DNA from 2 places in the Gordonia sp. PS3 genome. Region 2 is predicted to be linked to the other one. Evidence: riboswitches for the same ligand, from Rfam matches in the RefSeq annotation. Region 2 holds a riboswitch; the other holds the start of a gene.

Region 1 (6,475 bases), 720 kb from region 2:
TCGAGATCACCGTGGTGGTGTCGACGACGGTCTCGGTGACCGGAGCCTGGCTGTCGGACGATCGGCTCTGGCCGACGAGGAAGAAGCTGACGATGACGAGAGCGGCGGCGAGGCAGGCGACCGCGGTGATGATCCGCCAACGCCGGACGGCCGCGGTCTCCGCGGCGGCGGCCGTCACGGGTTCCGGAGGGCCGGTCGGCGGGCCGTACCCCGCGGGCTGGTTGCTGTAGGCGGTCTGTCCCGCGGACGCCGGGTACTGCGGCTCGCTCGACGGGGGTGTCGTGGGGCCGTCGTTCGGCGGCTGGGTCACGGGCGCTCCTAGGACGAGACGATGCGGGCCGCGGCGGGTCGACGCGCCGCGGTCTCCCAGAACAGTACCGCGCCGGGTATGCCGCGATGCCGGCCTGCTAGCAGTTACCCCCAGGTAGTGACAGTTGCGACGCAAGTTTGCCGATCGGACCCGCCCGATGTGACCCGAATATCACCTTGGCGCTTTTGGTGATTCGCTCGACACTGATAATTGGGTGTGCAAGTATGTCAGATGAGAAAGCAAGGCTCCCTCCCAAAGCCAGGCCCATCTCGCCATGTCCCCCATGCGTAGAAGGTCTCCTCATGCCCCATAGTGCAACCCTGCCCAAGACAAGTCTGTCCAATACGCGCGCTTCGTTCCCTCAGGCGGCACGTCCCGGACTGGCGACCCGGCTCACTCCGCGCACCGTCGCCGAATGGGAAGCGCGGCTCGGCGTCGGCAGTGTCCCGACGCGCCCGCGTCCGGACCGGTTCACCGGCCATTCCGGCACCACCGCCTACAGCCCGACGGTCGACGTCCGCATCGCGGAACCGGAGACCTTTCATGCGATGCGCTTCGCACAGAGTCTGTCGTCGATCGTGACCTACTGCGCACTGCAGCCCGCGATGACGATGGAGCGCACGGCGGAGCGGGTGCGGAACGAGCCGTCGGACTCTCTGGTGGTCAGTGTCAGCGGTATGCGCGGACAGTCACTCATCCGGCAGAACGGCCGGGAGTTCGTCTACGGCCCCGGCGACCTGGTGTTCGTCAGCAACGCGACCCCGTACAGCCTGGTGACCAACGCCGTGGCCGACCCGTCCGGACTGCTCATCCCGTTCAATCGGCTCGGCAAGCACCGCCACATCGCCGAGCGGCTGCAGCGTCCCATCGCGGCCAACACCCCGCTGGCCCGCGCGGCCGCGGTCTTCGTCCGCCGATTCGCCGCCGAGACCTCGGCGCTCAATGCGGGGCAGGCGACGGGCACCGTCTCGGAGCAGGCCGCCGTCGATCTGATCGTCGCCGCGCTGTCGGAACTCGACGGTTCTCCGACCGGCACCGAGGACAACGCCCTGTTCGTCCAGGAGGCCGCTCGCGACCTCATCGACCGCCACCACCGCGATCCCAGCTTCTCCCCGGACGCGATCGCCGAGCGGCTGCACCTCTCGCGCCGCCAGCTGTACCGCTACTTCGAGAACTGCGACACCTCGCTCGCGAGCCGGATCGCCGATCGCCGGCTGCAGACCGCCCACGAGATGCTCATGCAGAACGCGGGCGCCTCGATCAGCACCATCGCGCTCTCATCGGGCTTCCCGACGGTCGCGACCTTCCGGAACCGGTTCAAGCAGCGCTACGGCGTCGGACCGGTGGAGTATCGCCACCGCGTGCGCGGATAGCGGCGGGGCCGGCACCGGTCACGGCGGGGAGTCGGCCGCCGGATCGAGCCGCCACAGCGGGTTCACCGGGCCGTGGCCGGCGCCGAGCGGATAGGCGGCGGCCAGGCCGCGGGTGACCCACCGCTTCGCGAAGGCCACGGCGTCGGGCACGCGGTAGCCGTGGCCCAGCGCGCCGGTGATCGCCGCGGCCAGGGTGTCGCCCGCACCGTGGTCGTGCGGGGTGTCGATGCGTCTGCCCGGGAACTCCAGGAACTCTCGGCCGTCGTACAGGATGTCGGGGCTGTGTTCGCTGCCCCGCAGGTGGCCGCCCTTCACCAGGGCCCACCGGGCGCCCGTCTCGCGCAGTGCCGCGGCGGCCGCCCGTTGGCTCGCACCGTCCACGACGTCGATCCCGGTCAGTAGGCGCACCTCGTCCAGGTTCGGCGTGACGACCGTGGCGAGCGGCATCAACCGCTCGGTGAGCGCACCGAGGGCGTCGGACGCCAGCAGGGGATCGCCGTGCATCGACGCGCAGACGGGATCGACCACCAGCGGCACTCCCGTGTCACCGCCGATGCCGAGCTGCGTCGCGGCCTCGGCGATCGCCGTGATGATCGGATCGGAGGCCAGCATCCCCGTCTTGACCGCACAGACGCCGATGTCGGGAACCACCGAGTGCATCTGCGCCGCGACCACCGCCGGATCGATCTCCTGGATTCCGGTGACCCCGGTGGAGTTCTGCACGGTCACCGCGGTGACCGCGACGCAGGCGTGCAGGCCGAGCATCGCGAAGGTGCGCATATCGGCCTGAATGCCCGCGCCGCCGCCGGAATCGGAGCCGGCCACGGTCATCACCCGGACCGGGGTGACGCCGGGGCCGGCCTGCGGAAGCCGCAGGGTCACGGCGCGGCGGCCTCGGAGATCGGCAGGTACACCTGGTTTCCCGCCGCCGCGAACTCGGCCGATTTGGCCGCCATGTCCTGTGCCAGCCGCGCGTCGATGTCCTCCTGCGTGACGAGCCCGTTCTCCTGTGCATAGGTGCGGACGTCGGCCGAGATCCGCATGGAGCAGAACTTGGGGCCGCACATGGAGCAGAAGTGCGCGGTCTTCGCCGGCTCGGCGGGCATCGTCTCATCGTGGTACTCGCGTGCCGTGTCGGGATCGAGCGCGAGGTTGAACTGATCGGTCCAGCGGAACTCGAAGCGCGCCTTGCTGAGGGCGTCGTCGCGTTCCTGGGCGCGCGGATGACCCTTGGCGAGGTCGGCCGAGTGTGCCGCGATCTTGTAGGTGATGACGCCGACCTTCACGTCGTCCCGGTTCGGCAGCCCCAGGTGCTCCTTCGGCGTCACGTAGCAGAGCATCGCCGTGCCGGCCTGCGCGATCATCGCGGCGCCGATCGCGGAGGTGATGTGGTCGTAGGCCGGCGCGATGTCGGTGGCGAGCGGGCCGAGCGTGTAGAACGGGGCCTCCTCACACAGCTCTTCCTCGAGCCGGACGTTCTCGGCGATCTTGTGCATCGGGACGTGCCCGGGGCCCTCGATCATCACCTGTACGCCGTGGCTCTTGGCGATCTTCGTCAGCTCGCCCAGGGTCCGCAGTTCGGCGAACTGCGCCTCGTCGTTCGCATCGGCGATGGACCCGGGGCGCAGGCCGTCGCCGAGCGAGAAGGTGATGTCGTACCGCGCGAAGATCTCGCACAGCTCGTCGAAGTGCGTGTACAGGAACGACTCAGTGTGGTGGGCCAGACACCATGCGGCCATGATGGAGCCGCCGCGCGAGACGATGCCGGTCACCCGCTTGGCGGTCAGCGGGACGTAACGCAGGAGCACGCCGGCGTGCACGGTCATGTAGTCGACGCCCTGTTCGGCCTGTTCGATGACGGTGTCGCGGTAGATCTCCCAGGTCAGGCGCGTGGGATCGCCGTTCACCTTCTCGAGCGCCTGGTAGATCGGCACGGTTCCGACCGGGACGGGGGAGTTGCGCAGGATCCATTCGCGAGTGAGGTGGATGTCCTTGCCGGTCGAGAGATCCATGATGGTGTCGGCGCCCCACCGGGTGGCCCAGACCATCTTCTCCACCTCTTCGGCGATGGACGAGGTGACGGCAGAGTTGCCGATGTTCGCGTTCACCTTCACCGCGAAGGCCTTGCCGATGATCATCGGCTCCGACTCGGGGTGGCGGTGATTGACCGGAATCACCGCGCGTCCGGCGGCCACTTCGCTGCGGACCAGCTCGGCGTCGGCGCCCTCGCGCGCGGCGATGTATCTCATCTCCGGCGTCACGATCCCGGCGCGTGCCCAGGCCAGCTGGGTGGCCGCGTCGTGCCCGCCCACGGGCACCGGTGCCGGCCGTTCCCAGGAGTCGCGCGTCTTCGCCAGCCCCTTCTCGAGGTCGATGGTCGCCGACGAGTCGGTGTACGGACCGGAGGTGTCGTAGAGGTCGAGGTGCTCGCCGTTCGTCAGATGCACTCGACGCTGGGGAACGGCCATGCCGTCGACGTCGAGGTAGACCTTGCTGCTGCCCTCGATGGGGCCGCAGGTCACCTCGGCGGTGGCGTCGTCACGTGTGGTTCCAGGCATGGATGTGCCCATGATGATCCTCCCTACGCCGGCATTATCCGGACAGGTTCAGGCGGTCGACGACCGCCTGTCGCCATCTCAGCCCCCGGTTCCGTGGGAGCCCCCGCGTGTGAAGTTGTGCGGTGCCCACCATACTCACGTCGTCCGGTCGCGTCGCATCGTGATGCAGATGTGACAGATGTGACTTGCGTCTCCCCGTCGAACGAACGTAATCTTGTGACGCTGGTCACAGGAGGTCAACGAATGCATCGCAAAGTCCGTCACTCGCATCCGCCGCAGTCGGCGCGCTCGCTGCTGCACCAGATCTCCGAGGTGTCCCACAATCCGGAGCGGGAGCGCTTCGAGTTGCGGGTGGGCGGCGACCTGGTCGGCGTGCTCGGCTATCGCATCGACGACGGTCCCGACGGCGAGGTGGTGACGATCCTCCACACGGTCCTCTACGACGAGTACAGCGGCCACGGGCTGGCCACTCGGCTCACCGGCGGCGCCATGCAGTACATGCGCGACAACCAGCTCAAGGTGCGGCCGCTGTGCACCTTCACCAAGCACTTCCTCGACGCCCATCCCGGCATGGTGGCGATGGCCTCCGCCTGAGGCGGACCGACCGGCGCACCCGCCGGGATCAGCTCAGGTCGAACACGAGGGGGGCGTGATCGCTGGCGCCCTCCGCGGCGCGGGCGTCGCGGTCGATGAAGGCGTCGTGGATACGGTCGTCCAAGGCGGGGGAGCAGAGCGCGAAGTCGATGCGCATGCCCTCGTTGCGGGCGAAGCGCCCGGCCTGGTAGTCCCAGAAGGTGTAGGTCCCCGGACCGGGGGTGAAGGGGGCCGCGCTGTCGACGAATCCGCCTTCGACGAAGCGGCGGAAGGCGGCGCGCTCCTCGTCGGAGGTGTGCGTGCGGGACGCGAAGTACTCGGGGTCCCACACGTCCTCGTCGGTCGGCGCCACATTCCAGTCTCCGGCGAGAGCGACCTGGGCGGCGGGATCGTGCGACAGTTCCAGCGATGTGACATCGGCGAGGGCGCTGAGCCAGTCGAGTTTGTACTGGAAGTGATCGTGTCCCGGCTCGCGCCCGTTGGGGGCGTACAGGCTCCAGACGCGCACGCCACCGCAGGTCGCCGAGATGGCTCGCGCCTCCCGTTCACCGGCGTAGAGCGGCTGCCCGTCGAATCCGATGTGGATGTCGTGCACCCCGATCCGGGACGCGATCGCGACGCCGTTGTATCCGCTCGACCCGTGGAACGCGACGTCGTAGCCGTGGGCCAGAAAACTCATCACCGGGAACTGATCGTCGGTGCACTTGGTCTCCTGCATCGCGAGCACATCGATCGCATGCCGATTCATCCATGCCACGACCTGCTCGGATCGGGCGCGGATCGAGTTCACGTTCCACGTCGCCAGGCGCATGGCGTCAATCCTGCCGCAACCGCATCAGGGGCGCACCGGCACCCTCCCATCGGCCTGCGACGGCGGCCGCGTCGTCGGCGGACGTGAGCAGGACGAGTCCGAAGCGGCGGCCCGATCGGCGCAGCCGCTCCCGCCAGTGCGCGGGGGAGGTGGCGAACCACTCGAAGTCGCCTTCCGGAGCGTCGGCCAGGAGTCGGCCGGCATCGGAGACGACGGTCAGCAATGCCGTCGCCCGAGCGCCGGTGGGGGTCCGCAGACCGGTGGGGAGGTCGCCCATGCAGTCGTCGAACGCGTCTTTGTTGTGCCCGAAGTGGCCGGGGAAGTCCCATGCGGCGGCGAAGAGGTCGTACAGTCCGTCCAACGTGCGCATCCGGTCGCCCGGCAACCGCCGGACCGCTGCGCCGGTGCGGTAGGTGGTGACGTCGCCGATCGCGAGCGCTGTCGCCGGGCCCTCGCCGGCGAGGAATTCGGTCAGGGAAGCGGTGGTCACGCCGACGGCCCCCGGATCTGGACGAAGGTCCGATAGTGGTCGAGGGTGTACCAGGCGGACCCGTCGCTGCCGGTCACGATGCGTTCGGCGTCACGTCCGCGTCCCGGCTTCTTGGGGTTGACGTCCCATTCCTTGTAGACGATGCGCCGCCCGTCTGCGGACTTGACCGGCAGCTTGCGCTCGTTGTTCCGGAAGGTGTCGCCGCCGTGGGTGCCCGGGGCGTTCGCCGCCTCCGGCCACCGGCCCGAATCGATCTCGTTCAGCGTCTTGGTGACCCGGGTGGGAGCGTCGCCGCCCCTCGCCTCGACCGTCGCCGGGCCGGGCGCCGCCGTGGACGTG
Region 2 (6,475 bases):
CGACTCAGGGGATTCTTCGTTGTACGTAATCGGGATCATTGCGGCGTCGATGGCCGCGGTGGCCTACGGAGTCTCGACCGTGCTCCGAGCACTCGGCGCCCGCCGGGTCGCGGTGGAGCAGCGGGAAGAGGGCAAGGCCGGGGTCGGCGGCGACAACTCGCCGTCGGTCGAGTCGACCTTCTCCACGCTCGTCGATCCCGCGTTCATCCTCGGGACTGTCATGGTCATCGTCGGCTTCGCGGGCGGCGCCGTCGCCGCGCGTTTCCTGCCGCTGTTCCTGGCTCAGTCGATCGTGTCCGCCAACCTCGTCGTCACGGCACTGCTCGGAACACTCCTGCTCAATATCGTTCTGCACACCCGTGACTGGGTCGCGATCTGGCTCGTGGTGCTCTCCCTGTTCCTGCTCGGCGTGTCGTCGTCCCCGGGCGTCAAGGACAGCGCGTCGATGACCTTCCACTGGGGTCTGATGATCGCGACCATCCTGCTGTGCACCGTCTCCCTGGTCGGCGTGTACCGGGGCGGTAAGTTCGCCGCGCCGATCGGCGGTGCCGGCGCGGGGCTGCTGTTCGGCGTGATCGCGTGTTCGGTCCGGGTGCTCGACGGCCTGGAGAAGTTCGACATCCTGACCATCCTGGGTGACCCCGCGGCGTGGTCGATCGCGATCGCCGGAGCGATCGGTTTCTACGTGCAGACGGTGGCGCTGCAGGTCGGTGCCGTCAGCGGCGTGACCGCGATGCTGGTGGTCGGTGAGACCGCGGGCCCCAGCATCATCGGCGTGGCCTTCCTGGGCGACAGCGCACACCCCGGTCTCGGCTGGCTCGCGGTGGTCGGCTTCATCGGCGCCGTGGTCGGCGCGGTCCTCGTCGCCTGGTACGGCACCGGCGACCCCGACCACTTCGGGGAGGCCCCGCCGGAGAAGGGCGGATGGCGCCGCGGCCGCGAGCAGGTCGACGACGCGGACCGCTGACGCGTCCTCAGCAGATCGCGGAACGGCTCGGCGAGGATGCCTGCGCCCAGAACCGCTTCGGGATCCGGCCGGCGTGCGCGGCCAGGTATCCGGCGACGACGGCGTGGCGCATGGCCGCGGCCATCGCCGCCGGGTCGTCCGCGCGCGTGACCGCCGAGGCCAGCAGGACGGCGTCGCAGCCGAGTTCCATGGCCAGTGCCGCGTCGCTCGCCGTCCCGATGCCGGCGTCGAGCACCACCGGCACCTCGGCCCGCGCGACGATCATCTCGATGTTGTGTGGATTGGAGATGCCGAGCCCGGTCCCGATCGGCGAGCCCAGCGGCATCACCGCGGCCACCCCCGCGTCTTGCAGACGCAGAGCGAGGACCGGGTCGTCGTTGGTGTACGCGAGAACCTGAAAGCCGTCGGCGACCAGCGCCGATGCGGCGTCCACCAACTCGAGCGGATCGGGCAGCAACGTGCGGTCGTCGGCCACCACTTCCAGCTTGACCAGATCCGTCTCGCACGCCTCACGGGCGAGCTGCGCGGTCAGTACCGCCTCGGCCGTGGTGTGACAGCCCGCCGTGTTCGGCAGGACCGCGATTCCGAGGCGACGCAGCAGGTCGAGCACACCGGTCCCGGACTCCGGACTGATGCGGCGCATCGCCACCGTCGTCAGCTCGGTTCCGGAGGCGATCAATGCACGTTCGAGCACAGCGAGATTCGGCGCGCCGCCGGTCCCCGTGATGAGCCGCGAACCGAACTCGCGGCCGGCCACGGACAGCGGCGGCACCTCCCCGACCGGTCCCTGTGCTGTGTCAGCCACCCTGCACCGCCGTCAGGATGTCGATCTCGGCGTACGCACCGAGCGGTCGGTCCCACTCGGCTTTGGAACGCACCACCCCGTCCACGGCCACCGCGACTCCGCAGTCGGGCAGGTCGAGGTGGGCCAGCAGCCCGGTGACGGTCGGCGCGTCATCGAAGGTGACGGTGTCGCCGTTGACGGTCAGTTCCATGTCGGCTCCCTGTTGTCGGTGTTGTCAGTTGCGATCGGATCCACCCGCGAGTCCGGTCCGCGCCGATCCGGCGGTCGGAGGAGGGCGGCCACGCGCGCCGCGGTCCACGGGGCGAGCGCGATGCCGTTGCGGCCGTGCCCGGCGGCGACGAGAATCCGCTCGTCCACCCGCCGCACCACGGGCACACCGTCCGGCGACGACGGGCGGATCCCCGCGCCCGCCTCGGCGAGTTCGTAGGTGCGCAGTCCCGGCATCAGCTCGGCGGCGTCGGCGAGCAGATCGCCCACCCCGCCCGCCAGCGGCATCCGATCACCGTCGTCGTAGGCCTCGTACTGGGTGGCGCCCACGACCACCCCGTCATCCCTCGGCACCAGGTACAGGGCGCGCCCATGCCAGCGGGCCCGGATCACATGCGTCGGCGGCGGCACCGACCAACGTGTGCGGCGCAGTCGGAGGATCTCGCCCTTCTCACCGCGGAGTTCCACGCTCGGCAGCAGCCTGCGGGAACCGAGGCCGGCCGCGACCAGCACCTGATCCCCGGGGATCGTCGACAGATCGGTCACCCGCCCGCGCTCCCAGATCACTCCGCGGCTCTTGAGCGCGCGTTGCAGCGCGGCGATCAGCCGCCGGTTGTCGAGCGACCCCTCACCGACCGCGTGAAACCCTCCGGCCACGCCGCGCACCAGCGCGGGTTCGGCTGCACGCAGCTCGGCCGGTGTCATCGCGGGCAGCCGGTCGGCGTCGCCGGGCGACGTGGACAGCCCGAACCGCACCTGTGTCCGCAGGTGCTCCAGATCGGCCGGCGCGGCACCGATCAGCAAGCTGTCGGCGGCCGTCCGCACGGTCGGATCGCCGAGTCGTTCGAGCAGGGCGGGCCATCGCGCCACCGAGTCCCGCGAGATCGCCAGCAGCCGGTCCTCGCCGGGATGTCCTTCTGCGAAGCAGCCGAGCATGCCGCCCGCGACGTGCGCGGCCCGCTCCTGCGGTCCGGCGTCGAAGACGCGCACCCGCCATCCGCGGTCGGCGGCGGACAGGGCGCACGTGAGGCCGACGACGCCGCCCCCGATCACCGACAGTTCACCGAGCCGCTCGGTGCTATGTCCCCTCGGGGAGGCGAACTCTTCGCCGGATGCGCTTTCACCAGACATGACGTCAGCCTTCCTTCGCCGGCATGACCCGGATCAGGTGTGACGGTCAGCGCCGGCGCAGCGCACTCTCAGCCCGGCGGACCTCCGGACTCCCGTGTCGATAACGCCTCACAGTCTACCGCCCGGCATCGGCGACTACGGTGTCGGTCATGGATGCCCGCACTCGTCTCGCCACCTCCCGCCTGTACCTGTGCACCGACGCGCGGCGCGAGCGCGGCGACCTGATCGACTTCGTCCGGAGCGCTCTCGCGGGCGGCGTCGACATCGTCCAGCTGCGCGACAAGAATTCGCCCGGGGAACGCGAGTTCGGCGAGCTCACCGCCGTGCAGGAGCTGGAACTGCTGCGGCGGCTGCGCGAACTGACGCACGCCGCGGGTGCGCTGCTGGCGGTCAACGACCGGGCCGACGTCGCGGTCGCGTCCCGCGCCGACGTCCTCCACGTCGGCCAGGACGATCTGCCGCCCGCCACCGCCCGGCGCATCGTCGGCCCCGACGTGGTGATCGGCCGCTCCACGCACACCGTGGAGCAGGCGCTCACCGCCGATGCCGATCCCGACGTGGACTACTTCTGCACCGGCCCGTGCTGGACGACGCCGACCAAACCGGGCCGGGCGGCCACCGGACTGGAGTTCGTCAGCGCGGTCGCCGCGGCGCGGCCCAGCAAGGCGTGGTTCGCGATCGGCGGCATCGACCTGCCCCGCGTTCGAGAGGTCACCGACGCGGGCGGCGAGCGCATCGTGGTGGTCCGGGCGATCACCGGTGCCGACGATCCCGCGACCGCCGCGCGCGACCTCCGGACGGCTTGCCTTTCCGGCACGGCGGAGTAAGCTGCTTGCCATCATGACGTGGAAGCTTCTTGTAGCCCGCCGCAGCGGGGTCTGATTCGACCGACCCCCCGCTGCGGGGTTGTCGTCTCTCCACATATCTGAGCTCGTCGGTCATCGAATCTTCGACCGAAATGAAGGCTCCCGATGCGTTCCATTCAGATCCTGCCGACATCCTGTACCCGTAACGGATACGACCGTCCGCAGCAGTCCCGCTCCTCTCGGCGACTGCCGAACTGGTTTCCACGGGAGGCGGCCGACATGACCACTTCGAGTTTCGACCAGACCTACGCACCCGCCGGCGACATCGCGTTGGAGGCGATCACGATCGAGCCGGGTCGCGGCGACACCGTCACCTGCCGCGCACGGATCAATCTCGGCCGACGATGCCACGACGTCAGCGCCACCGCGGTCGGCGCCATCGGCGCGATGACCGAGGTGCTGTACGCACTGGGCGCGGGCGTCGAGATCGTCTCGCTGTACCAGCATCAGGAGGACGGCGAGACCGTCACCTACCTGCTCTGCGAACGCGATCTGCACCGGAGTTGGTCGTACGGCCGGGGCCGCACCGGCGACGAGGCCACCATCAACGCGCTGATCGCGGGAGCCAATCAGCTGGCGTGAGCTCGCTCAGGTGGTCCGGGTTTCGGGCGGGCCGGACTCAGGTGAGCCGGGCCAGCAGCCCCGGCCACGCCTTCGCCAGACCGGGATGCAGCGGCAGCTCGGCCACCGACTCGGCGGGCACCCAGCGCAGTTCGGCGGACTCCCCGTTGCCGACCGTCGCGACCGGCGAATCGGCCTTGGCGATGACCGTCGTGTAACTCCACTCCGGCGCCGAGTGCGTGACGATCGACTCGATCACCGCGACGTCCGACTCAGCGATCCCGGCTTCCTCGTGCGCTTCACGCACCGCGGCCTGTTCCACGCTCTCGTGCGAGTCGCGGGCACCGCCCGGCAGCCCCCACGTGCCGCCCTGATGCGACCACACGGCGCGATGCTGGAGCAGCACCACGACGCCTGAGTCGGCCGGCGCGCACAGCAGCAGACCCGCCGCCCCGAAGCGTCCCCAGTAGCGCGCACCGTCCGCACCGAATACCCAGCCGTCACCGTCACCGCGCACCCTGCGACCTCCTGCACCGACCCACCGACTTCAGATCGGCTTCTCTGACGAATCACCGTACCGGGCTGTCCGTCTACTCGCAGCCGCGCCGACTAGGGTTGAGCGCAGCACATCCGAAAGGGACAACTCGTGGCCGGCCAGGTTTACCGAGTGCGCTCGGCACTCACGCATGCGGGCCGCAGTGTGCTGCCCGACCGTGGCGCGCCGAGCCCCACTCTGCGCCAGGTGATCGCCGACCGGCGCGAGATCGCCGCCATGACCCGCGAGCGGGTCTCGTCGCCGTTGCTGACGATGCGCTTCTACGCGACCACCACGCCCGGCAAACTCGTCATCATCCTGCTCGCGATGGTCCTCGCATGCGGTCTCACCGGCTGGTACTCGTCCGTCTCGCTCACCGAGCGAAGCCAGACCCTCGAAGCACTCGTCGACCGCGCCGAGCCGCAGGCCGAGGCCGCCGAGGTCCTCTACAGTTCGCTGTCGGTGGCCGACGCCGCGGCCAACTCCGCGTTCATCTCCGGCGGCCGCGAGTCCCCCGACCTCCGCGCGGAGTACACCGACTCCATCGCGACGGCGTCCTCCGCGCTCATCGCCGCCGCGGACGGACTGTCCACGGCGGCGGAGGTGTCCGAGCGCGACAAGCCCTCGCGTGACGATCTCGACACCATCGCCACCAACATCCCGGTGTACACGGGCCTCATCGAGACCGCACGCACCAACAACCGGCTCGCGAACCCCGTCGGATCGGCCTACCTCAGCGAGGCCTCGTCATTGATGATCGAGACCATCCTGCCCGCGGCGCAACGCCTCTACGAGGACCGGTCGTCGGCGATCTCCGACCCCCAGCGCACCCTCACCGTCCCACCGTGGGGCGTCTACGTGGCGCTGCTGATCATCATCGCGATGCTGATCGTCACCGGACGCTATCTGGCCCGGCGCACGCGGCGCCACTTCAACATCGGTCTCATCGGCGCGCTCACCGCGATGATCCTCGGCACGGTCTGGCTGCTCATCTCGGGACTGCTGTCGGTGGCCGCGGCCAACACGGCGAAGACCGCCGGTGCCGATCCGCTGCACACGCTGACCACCATGCGGATCCTCACACAGCAGGCGCGGTCGGCCGAGACGCTGTCGCTGGTCCGCCGGTCCGATCCGGGAGAACTCGACGTCGGCTTCAGCAAGGATCTCGAGGAGATCCACGATCACGCCGACCAACTCGCGAACGACCCCGACCACGCCGACGACCACGGCCTGACGCAGCCGCTCACCGACGTCCAGTCGGCGCTCGAACGTTGGCGCAGTGCCCACGAGGAGGTGGGCCGTCGGCTGGCGAGCGGTGACTACACGGCCGCGCGGGCCCTGACCATCGGCAACGGCAAGATCAGCACCGCAACCGGATACAACGAGGTCAACGACGCGCTGGT

Evidence for each region. A riboswitch is a leader RNA that binds a small molecule or an ion and turns the genes downstream of it on or off. The one in region 2 is predicted to bind thiamine pyrophosphate.
Region 1: linked by a shared signal. The riboswitch ahead of thiC (phosphomethylpyrimidine synthase ThiC) and the one ahead of ACE11G_RS16105 (FAD-dependent oxidoreductase) in region 2 are both predicted to bind thiamine pyrophosphate.

What each region holds. Positions count from the first base shown of each region.
Region 1 covers NZ_CP169524.1:378,656-385,130, forward strand. The annotation lists gene ACE11G_RS01765 (hypothetical protein) at 1-310, opposite strand, end outside; gene ACE11G_RS01770 (helix-turn-helix domain-containing protein) at 613-1,683, shown strand; gene thiD (bifunctional hydroxymethylpyrimidine kinase/phosphomethylpyrimidine kinase) at 1,702-2,514, opposite strand; gene thiC (phosphomethylpyrimidine synthase ThiC) at 2,562-4,253, opposite strand; TPP riboswitch at 4,245-4,358, opposite strand; gene ACE11G_RS01785 (GNAT family N-acetyltransferase) at 4,485-4,835, shown strand; gene ACE11G_RS01790 (exodeoxyribonuclease III) at 4,864-5,646, opposite strand; gene ACE11G_RS01795 (barstar family protein) at 5,651-6,136, opposite strand; gene ACE11G_RS01800 (ribonuclease domain-containing protein) at 6,133-6,475, opposite strand, start outside.
Region 2 covers NZ_CP169524.1:3,461,761-3,468,235, forward strand. The annotation lists gene ACE11G_RS16090 (hypothetical protein) at 20-967, shown strand; gene ACE11G_RS16095 (thiazole synthase) at 975-1,772, opposite strand; gene thiS (sulfur carrier protein ThiS) at 1,765-1,962, opposite strand; gene ACE11G_RS16105 (FAD-dependent oxidoreductase) at 1,953-3,110, opposite strand; TPP riboswitch at 3,103-3,216, opposite strand; gene thiE (thiamine phosphate synthase) at 3,260-3,937, shown strand; gene ACE11G_RS16115 (hypothetical protein) at 4,196-4,558, shown strand; gene ACE11G_RS16120 (NUDIX hydrolase) at 4,596-5,054, opposite strand; gene ACE11G_RS16125 (hypothetical protein) at 5,184-6,475, shown strand, end outside.